DNA from 3 places in the Thalassotalea sp. PLHSN55 genome. Region 3 is predicted to be linked to each of the others. Evidence: riboswitches for the same ligand, from Rfam matches in the RefSeq annotation. Region 3 holds a riboswitch; each other region holds the start of a gene.
What was found. Region 3 has a riboswitch for cyclic di-GMP ahead of ACRRSQ_RS08255 (OmpA family protein). Riboswitches for the same ligand answer to the same signal wherever they lie in the genome.
Positions count from the first base shown of each region.

Region 1: another riboswitch for cyclic di-GMP. It lies ahead of ACRRSQ_RS16800 (GGDEF domain-containing protein); the one in region 3 lies ahead of ACRRSQ_RS08255 (OmpA family protein).
Region 2: another riboswitch for cyclic di-GMP. It lies ahead of ACRRSQ_RS08635 (DUF3718 domain-containing protein); the one in region 3 lies ahead of ACRRSQ_RS08255 (OmpA family protein).

Region 1 is NZ_JBPDIH010000009.1:69,507-72,786, forward strand. It holds gene ACRRSQ_RS16790 (DUF3630 family protein) at 1-214, shown strand, start outside; gene ACRRSQ_RS16795 (DUF523 domain-containing protein) at 264-734, shown strand; gene ACRRSQ_RS16800 (GGDEF domain-containing protein) at 739-1,728, opposite strand; cyclic di-GMP riboswitch class I at 1,968-2,050, opposite strand; gene ACRRSQ_RS16805 (hypothetical protein) at 2,196-3,280, shown strand, end outside.
Region 2 is NZ_JBPDIH010000004.1:15,706-18,985, reverse strand. It holds gene ACRRSQ_RS08640 (patatin-like phospholipase family protein) at 1-1,031, opposite strand, end outside; gene ACRRSQ_RS08635 (DUF3718 domain-containing protein) at 1,409-1,768, opposite strand; cyclic di-GMP riboswitch class I at 1,834-1,923, opposite strand; gene ACRRSQ_RS08630 (3-oxoacid CoA-transferase subunit B) at 2,132-2,788, opposite strand; gene ACRRSQ_RS08625 (CoA transferase subunit A) at 2,799-3,280, opposite strand, start outside.
Region 3 is NZ_JBPDIH010000003.1:564,959-568,238, forward strand. It holds gene ACRRSQ_RS08250 (sigma-54-dependent transcriptional regulator) at 1-919, opposite strand, end outside; gene ACRRSQ_RS08255 (OmpA family protein) at 922-1,782, opposite strand; cyclic di-GMP riboswitch class I at 2,088-2,164, opposite strand; gene ACRRSQ_RS08260 (FliM/FliN family flagellar motor C-terminal domain-containing protein) at 2,682-3,280, shown strand, end outside.

The DNA of each region.
Region 1 (3,280 bases), on a different contig from region 3:
TAAACTTGTATGGGATAAATTGCCCACCAGCCGTGTGGTCGAAAGTGTTAATGGCGCAGATCGCGAGTATTTTCGCTTTGAGTGGCAAGCGCAAATGTTTATTTTGCAGTTTGAATCTTATGGACAGTCTTCTTGGATAGAAAGTGAGTGTGGGCTAGGGCAAACATTAATGAAAGACTTACTGCTTACACTTGATGATAAATCGTTACTTTAAGTTTTACTTATCATTTCTATTATTACTGGTTTTGTGATTAGGGGAGGTTATGGAAAAAATACTCATTAGTAGCTGCTTTTTAGGCGCACGAGTACGCTATAACGCCGAGCTAAAGCCATTATTGCACCCGCTTATCGACAAGTGGCAAAAAGAAGGGCGCTTTGTCGCTATTTGCCCTGAAGTGAGCGGTGGTTTGCCAACGCCGCGTGCTCCGGCAGAAATGCAGCCACAAAGCCAATTAATTTTCACCAACAAAGGTGAAGATGTAACTGCTTATTTTAATCAAGGCGCACAATTAGCCTTGGACCTTTGTCGTCAGCATCATATTCGTTTTGCGCTGTTAAAAGAAAGTAGCCCGTCGTGTGGAAGTGGTAAAATTTATGATGGTAGCTTTAGCCAAAAAAAAATTGCGGGTCAGGGCGTCACGAGTGCTTTGTTACTTAAACATGGTATTGAAGTTTTTTCTGAGGAAACTATAGAAGAGTTATCTCGGCAGTTATCTAAACAGGCACTCGATTAAATCATTATTGGTTATCTGAAGATGGCATCTCGAGCAGTTTGCGCGCTTTTTTAATGAGGTTATTGGCTTCTTGATTTGTGCTAAATTGACCAACGCCAACAGAGACATCCAACTTAGGTAATCTAATACCAGACTTACTGCTAACAAATCGTAATTTTTCTACGCCATGGCTAATCTTCATTGCAACTTCTTGGGCGATATCAGTATTTAAATCAGGTAATAAAATTAGAAACTCATCTCCTCCTGATCTTACCGGCAAACCACTGTCATCGACATAACTACTGACTTTTTCTGCTACTTTAGCAAGTAAAACATCACTGATCAGCGGACCAAACCGTTGCGTAAATTGAGAGAAGTGATCAATATTGACCACGATAGCCGCCACCTGTTTATTTTCATCTTGTGCTGTCCAAGCCTCAAGGTGCTTCGATAAGGCTTTACGGTTATAAAAATGAGTGAGTGGATCGAGGAATATTTCTTTACGCGACTCTTCAAGTTCAGCTTTTAATTTACTGGTTAAGCTTTGTGAGTTTTTGAGTTGCTTCTGCAGAATAAGTTGCTGTTGTTTGAGTTTGTTTGATGCTTTTTTCAGTGACAATATTGCCGTTGCTACCACTTTTTTATCATGTGATTGAAAGTGCCCAATATTATTGTCTAAGGTATCAACAAAATAATTTAGGGTATTGGCAGAGTGCTTATTATTAAATTCCACTGCAGAAAGCACTTCTTCAACATCATCAATAATTTCATCTCTAAAATTTGATTGGCCAAGAATATGTTGGCGATAAAATTCTTCAACAGTGAAACTGTCGAGCTCTTTGCCGGTAGATAAGTATTGATCGATGCTTTTGTTGAGAGGCTTGTTTCTATTGCTAGTGTATTCGTAACTTAAGGTGTAGTTAATCGGAGAAGCAGGTAAATTCCAACTCCGCAATAGTTGTACAGATAAGGCCAAAGTTTTTTCGGCTTCTTGAATAGAATCATGATACTTCATTGATCCAATTATTCACCTTACGTTTTTTATTAGTTTTATCTTTCCATTCTCTAGTAAAAAAAATAAAACTACCAGTAAAAAATCGATTAAAAGTACAAAAATATTGACGAAATGTCGATAAATTGAGATTCAGTGAGAAATAGAAGAACTAACAGAGAAAGGCAAGGGAGGCCGCAAAGTGTACCGTGGAAAGCAGATAGCAAAAAAGCTAAAAAAGATAAGCCCCCACTATATCTAAATTTGGCAGTTCCGCTGTCGTAGGTTTCCCCTTAGACCGGTAACTTTGCGTCTCTGGCTTTCACCAGATTTGCCCTTGTCGAGCTTTAGAAGCTCTAAAATCATTATAGGGAGAAATACTTTGATGTAAAGTAAAATTTATAATTGTTCAAGTTGATATAATTTTTATCGAAATTCGGTTACTATTTTTCACTGGTATTTCAAAGGCATTCAAGTATTGGGAGGGTAAAATGAAGCGTATAATTTTTATGGTTTTAATAGCTGCTTTGTTTTGCTCAGTTTCCACTTGGGCACGAGTTACTTCAGCTAATACCAATGCTGACAATATTGCTGGGATTATTGAGCAAGTTGAAAAATATTATCAACTGGATAAAGAGCTAGTGCCCTATGATGAAGTACTTACTCTTTCAACCAAGGTATTGCCCGAACGACAACTTTTCACCACCGACACCATTGCTAAAACCTACTTCTTGTTAGCCGATGCCGCGACAAGAAAAGCTGATATTGCTAAAGCATTTCAATTTGCGACGTATGGCCTTGAGCTAGTCAATATTGACCACCTACTTCGGCTGAAATTTTTACAGAAATTGATGGAAGGCTATTATGTTAATGGCCAGTTTAAAAAAACATTAGATGTGAGTAGTCAAACCGCGGCTTTAGCAAAAAAACCAGAGCATATTCAATATTTACTGGTTGCTTTAGGCTACAGAGCTATGGCCAATGCCTTATTGGGCGATCGGGAAAATGCAAATAAGGATATAGATACCGTAACTGAGCTAATGCAGATTAATGACTTTAATGAAGATACCGATCTGTTGGCGGTATTGTCGTTAGCTTATTTTCATTTGGATCAGTTTGAAGCTGTAGTCGACATGCAAAGCCAACTCATTGGCATAAAGCTTAATAAGGCCAATAAATACAACATAGACCAGAATTACTTCACTTTGGCCAGAGCTTATGAAGCGTTAGGGCGTTTTGACGACGCTTACAATGCTTTTTGGAATGCGCAAAAAATTGCAGAAGAAAAGTCTGCTGTTGTCTTGCTCGGCTATATTGAATTAGGGCTTGGGAAAATGTTGATAAACCAAGAAAAATATCAACAAGCTTATGAAAGCCTTATTAAAGCTGAGCAATATTTTATTGGCCAGAATCAACGTAAGCCACACTTAAGTGTATTAATGTATTTAGCAAAAGTTAGCCAACTATTGGGGCGTGTTGAAGATAATCATGCGTTTTTAATTAAAGCCGAACAACTTGCTCAAGATATTGATGTAACTAAAGCACAAATACAGTTGTATCAACAATTACATGACTT
Region 2 (3,280 bases), on a different contig from region 3:
GATTCAGCATCGTTAGTAATACCCGCTGAGCGAAGTAACAGTTTTATCGATAAAGGCAGTTCTTGAAAATAATCAACTGCCATCGCATTAAAGTCATGGCTGGGGTTGATCATTAAACTATTGATATGAGTAAGCCCCGATTGCCTTTTTTCAGGCGGGATTAACGCCACGGTTTGGTTAATACGTTCCATGCGTTCTAAATCACTTTGCAAGGTATCAGAAAAAATCGTATCTAATAAATGACCCGCTATTGTTGATGTCGTTGGCGGATGCGGATTATTCTCTTTAGCATGAATCGGCTCTTTCGGCTGCTCTACACCGACCACTAATAAATTCTTTGCGCCTAAATGAATTGCTGGGCTTAGCGGCGAAAGCTGATGTATTGAACCATCACCAAAGTGTTCTTGCCCAATTTTAACTGAAGGAAAAACCAGTGGAATGGCAGAAGACGCCATTAAGTGCTCGCTATTTATTTGACTAGGCTGTCCTCGACGTTTTGCTCTAAACCAAGGGGCAATGTTGGCTTCTGACTGATAGAAACTAATTGAGTCACCGCTGCTATAGCTTGATGCTGTAACAGATACCGCTGATAAGTAACCGCGTAATATATTATTGTCAATACGATTAAAATCGATAACCTTATTGAGTAGGTCTCGAAGTGGCGCATTGTTTAATAAACTGCGTGATTTTTTATTGGCGTAGTCTGCTTGGAAACTTGCCAACATACCGCTAAAAATATGACCAAAAACATTGTTAGCATTACTATGATAAATTTTATTGGTATCGAGGTTTTTCCAAACCCACTCTAGCTTTTTCACGCCTAAATGAAAGCACGATGCATAACAGGCTAATGCCGTGGTATTAATAGCGCCAGCAGACGTGCCACAAATAATAGGGAATGGAATACCGTGGTTCCTTGGTACAAACTTGGCGATGGCTGAAAGCACACCAACTTGGTAAGAAGCTCGAGCGCCGCCGCCAGTAAGTACTAGGGCATTTTGACTGTCTTTGTAGTTTCTTTTAGTCGACATAAGCGATAGTTTATTACCTAAGATGCTGATTTAATATAGTGAAACCAAATGGCGGTATTATTGAAACAGATAAATGTCCGTGAATTTATTTTTAAAATTGAGTTTATTAAAAAACCTAATGTTCTTCTTTGAGTTTAATCAGTTTTTGGCTAGCTTGCTAGGTAGAGTTGAAGTTTAAAATGAGAATTTTCGATATTTTTTATTTTACTAATCAATAGGTAATTAAAAAGAAGAGTTTAATTACTAATACCAATTTGGAATGACTATACCTGCAAAAATTTAGCATAAAAAAAAAGCCAACATAAGTTGGCTTTTTTAAATGACAGAGAATTATTAAAATGAAAACATTACTTGTAACGTCTACCTTTTAATAATGTTTAGCTGCTAACGCGTTTGTTAGCGGCGTCTATCAATGGTTGCGATCCGTTCTGAATAAGTGCCAAGTTCTCTGAAACAACTTTCTTTGGTAATTTACTAATCATCAAAGAACCCGTTTTAACTGAACCTTTAGTAGCAGCGAATTCTAACAAGTTTTTCCCATTACACTGTATACCGTCGAAGATACTACGAATTTTTAATTTGTTCGTCTTTAAAAAAGAACGCATGCGTTTCTTATCGTCAGCAGCTACGTATTCACAAACGCTTTGAGCGATGTTTGCAGCCGATGCCTGAGGAGCTGATACAACAGACGTTAATGTTAAAGCAGTCATGGTTGAAACTAGTAATAATTTTTTCATTTTAATAACCTTAAATATTTTTAAATTAGTTAATAAAAGAAAAAACCACTGGATGTACCTATTAACTCGGTAACTCCGCTGCCATGGGTTTCCTAGAAACCTGTAGGCCGGTGGTTTTGCGTAGCACGTTTTCGCGTGCCTTGCCTTTTCTTTGTCACCTTTAGTATTACCAATTTGTAGTTGAAATGCAATAATCTGTAACAATTATATGCGTCTCGTATGGTATTTTGTGTTTATAGCTATAAAAATCAAAAGGTTAGCTGTATAAGTATCTCGCCTGTTTTTTAACAAATCCTGTAGGAATTCTAGCTACAGGGCGTGTTAACTTATTAAATTAAAAAACAATTGTTAATGTTTTGTAAATCAAACATTCATCTCTGGAACAAGTTCAGGGATCACCAATTCACCTTCGGTTAGTTTTTGTATTTCTTCAACACTTACGCCAGGTGCCCGTTCCAATAAATGAAACTTATTGTCTTTGATTTCAATAAAGGCTAAATCGGTTAAAACGCGTTTTATACAACCTTTGCCTGTTAAAGGTAGGGAACATGTTTTAAGCAATTTAGATTGACCATGTTTTGAAGCATGGGTCATGGTCACTATAATATTGTCAGCCCCTGCAACTAAATCCATTGCACCGCCCATGCCTTTAATTAATTTACCTGGGATCATGTAAGAAGCAATGTTACCGCTAATATCAACTTCAAATGCGCCTAGTACCGTTAAGTCGACATGTCCGCCACGGATCATCGCAAATGACTCTGCTGAGTCAAAAATAGAAGCGCCTTTTGCCATAGTGACAGTTTGTTTGCCTGCATTGATAAGATCAGCGTCGATTTCGTCTTCTGTTGGAAATTGGCCCATGCCAAGTAAACCATTTTCAGACTGCAACATCACTTCCATGCCTTTAGGTACATAATTAGCGACTAACGTTGGAATACCAATGCCAAGGTTTACGTAATAGCCGTCTTGCAGTTCTTGGGCAACACGTTTTGCAATTTGTTCGCGAGATAAAGCCATGTGGTACTCCTTATGCAGATTGTTCAGCTGATGGTTGGGTAGTGCGTTGTTCGATGCGTTTTTCGAAACTGCCTTGAATAAGACGATTAACATAGATACCGGGTGTGTGGATCTCGTCCGGGTCTAAATCACCCACTTCAACAATTTCTTCAACTTCAACGACGGTAATTTTTCCCGCGGTTGCTGCCAATGGGTTAAAATTTCGAGCGGTTTTTCGATAAACTAAGTTTCCGTATCTATCGGCTTTCCACGCTTTTACTATGGCAAAGTCACCAGTAATTGCGGGCTCTAAAATATACTGCCTGCCATTAAATTCGCGCTCTTCTTTACCTTCAGCAACCGGCGTTCCGTAACCTGTGGCAGTATAAAAAGCGGGAATGCCAGCACCGCCAGCACGCATTTTTTCAGCTAATGTGCCTTGAGGGGTGAGTTCTACTTCTAATTCGCCGCTCATCATTTGACGTTCAAATTCAGCGTTTTCGCCAACGTATG
Region 3 (3,280 bases):
AACTGAGTGGCAATACGTCGAGGCGGTAATATAAATCTTGGCGAAATAGCCCTTGTGCGACTTGCTCGGGTAAGTTTTTATTACTGGCGGCAATAACACGTATATCAAGTTTTACCCGTTTGTGACTGCCAAGTGCTTCTACTTCGCGCTCTTGTAAAACTCGCAATAATTTCGTTTGTAACACCAGTGGCATTTCTGAAATTTCGTCGAGCAATAAAGTGCCACCGTTAGCCAATTCAAATTTACCCACTTGACTAGCGGTTGCGCCAGTAAAGGCACCTTTGCTATGACCAAATAATACCGCTTCGATCATATTTTCAGGAATAGCGGCACAATTAATGGCAACAAAAGGCCCATTGCGACGCGGTGAATTATCATGAATATATTGCGCTAAGCATTCTTTACCTGTGCCTGACTCGCCGCTGATCAAAACGGTCGCATCGGTTTGTGCTGCGCGATGGGCCAGTTGGATCACTTGGCGAGAATTGGCGGAACAAGCGACAATATTGGCCAATGGTTTACGTAAACATATCGCTTGATCCATCGCTGCCAATAATTGCTGTTCAGTAAAAGGTTTTAGTAAATAATCGGCGGCGCCTAAACGAATAGCATCACCCGCTAATTGGCATTGCTGGCTTTCGACCATCACCAAAATAATGCTTTGCGGATATTGACGCGCAAAACATTTGACAAAATCGAGTAACGTCATGCCCGCAAGACTAGCTGAAACAAGCACCACGGTTGGCGCTAACGTTGACGCCATATCAAAGGCACTTTCGGCGGAAAAACAGCGATGCACAACAACATTATTTGCCGTCATTATCTGGTCATTGGCACGAGTAACGCTAGGCGATTCAACAATAAGTAGCGAAACCGCATCTGATGTCTTTTGACGGCTATGAGTGATTGGTGAAGTCACGATCAGCTGCCCTTGTTCAAAATGATGCGCAAATTCACGCGTCTGTTTTTTTCGCGCTGCGCTGCATCGGCATTATTGTTAACTGGGTATCTATCGCCGTGGGAGCGCACTTCAATAATGGCTGGGTCAACACCTGCTTCTAATAAATAAGCGTATACATCATCAGCTCGTAATTGGGATAAACGTAAATTCTCGCTGGCATGGCCGGAACTATCAGCATGGCCGTCAACCAATATTCGGCTAACCTTAGGCTCAAGTTCAATGAAGCGAACAATATCTGTAAGTTGTTGTTGTTGCTGTTGATTTAACAATAATTCATTGACCGCAAAATAGAAGTTACGGTCACGTACTTGGTCATACGACAGTGGCGACAGCTCACTTAAACATTGAAAGTACTGCTGAAAATTTTCACCGCGCTGCACTGTTGGCAAGACCAGCTGCACCAGAGTTTCGTGGCTGTTATTGGGCTGATAATTAAGTTGAATTCGCCCCCAGTTACCGCGTTGTAGTTGCTGCAATAACTGCTCGACATTATTTTGTTGTGAGACAGAATACCAAGTTGGTTGAGGAAGTTGCTTTTGGCTCCACGGCGCCGGAGAAAACCCAACAGCCACTTGGTCAATAGCTTGGCTATAAAGCACTGAATCAAATACTATTTCCATAGCATAACCGGCATTTTTAATTAAACTAACTTCACCAAAATCACTAACATTTGTCGTTAATTTACAAGAAAATGAACTGCCCTGTTGCTGCCACGTGACTTGGTCTAGTGGCGTCATTAATGGCATTGCCTGACTAAATACTGAAAAAAATACTAACGTAGTCGTCGTTAATTTCCTGATGTTGAAAAAAGCAGTTTTCAAAAGCAGTCCTCTCATTGGTGATTACCAACATCTACTAAAACCCGCGAGATATAAGGCTTATGGGCATTCAAACCCATAAGCCATTACCAGCAAGTGACGCATTCATTTTGCAACTTCATGATCAACAAAGACTCACTAAGCCAGTGACGCAGCGACATAACGTCAGCTTAAAAAGCTAATAGCGACCAAAAAGTTACAAAAATGAAATAAAACAAGAAAAAAAGCGCAGTAAAAAATGAGATAGGAGATACCAGGGCAGATCACCCCCGTGAAGTGCAGTGAGTGTGAACTCAAGCACAATTAACCTTGGTAACCCCACTATCTGGCGTTCAGACTGGTGGCTTTGCGTCCTGACCTCACGATCAGTTTGCCTTTAACTTGTTGCAGCGGATTTAACATCAAATTACATTAAATAACAATAGTTCTCACTTGGCAGTGCCGTAGTTTAATTACAAAAACTCCCCTTTCGCTTCAAGATAACTTCACGACATTTATCGCGGATAATTCGCTGCGATAAGTGTTTGCTGAAACTTTCCTACATCAAAAAAAGAGATTACAAATCTGTAACATTTTACTTTTTAGCTATGCTTATTTTTTGTTGAACATTTAAGCAACTTTATCAATGCGCCGATTTACACCAAGAATGTTTGTAAGCCCGTATAAAACTTGTTGCTTTTGAAAGATTACTAGGTTTAAACTAATAAGCAATTACCCCCAAAAAATACAAAAGTGAGCCAAGAAAGCTCAAAATACTTAGTCATTTCCCTCAGTATTTTAGTTTCTATTTGTATCGGTCGCTTTATTTGTTATTAGCATTTTTTATCTGCGCAACGCCTCAACGCAAGCCAACAGCTTAGTGAGTTAATGTCGCAAATAACGTATTTTTTGGAGAAGTTGTCATGTCCACCTTCAAACGTTCGCCTAGTCAATCGAAGATTTATAGTGCGGACGCCAGTAAAAACATTCAAGCTTATGATTTGTTTGGTGAAAAGCGCCAACAGCTTGAACATTTAGCAAGCCTTAACCGCCAGCAAAAAGCCATTTTAAAAGGCGTCGCATTTGAGTGCATTCGTATTTTCAATGATCACGATTGTAAGCTTGAGCTCAGTAAATTTAGCGAGCAAGAACTGGTCACTGACATCGACCTATCAACAGATACTCAAGAACAATCAGAACAACAAAACAGTACTAACAACAATAAGTTGATTTGGATTCAAGCGAGTAACCAATTAAAACAAAAGGTTTTTTTAGCGGTTAGCTATTCCACACTGTACAGTTTAACCGAGCTCTATTTGGGCGGTCAGCAATCCAATGTCGTTAAACACACGCCAGTGAGTGACATTAGCGAGTCAGAATTACGCTTGCTCGAACGCATACTTTTCATTCACTTAAACGCGTTAGATAATTGCTTTACCATGACCAATGCATGGCAAACACGCATTATCGACCCGCCAAAGGCAATGCCTGCGCAACTGAGTACTTGCGCCTGCTTTAGCGT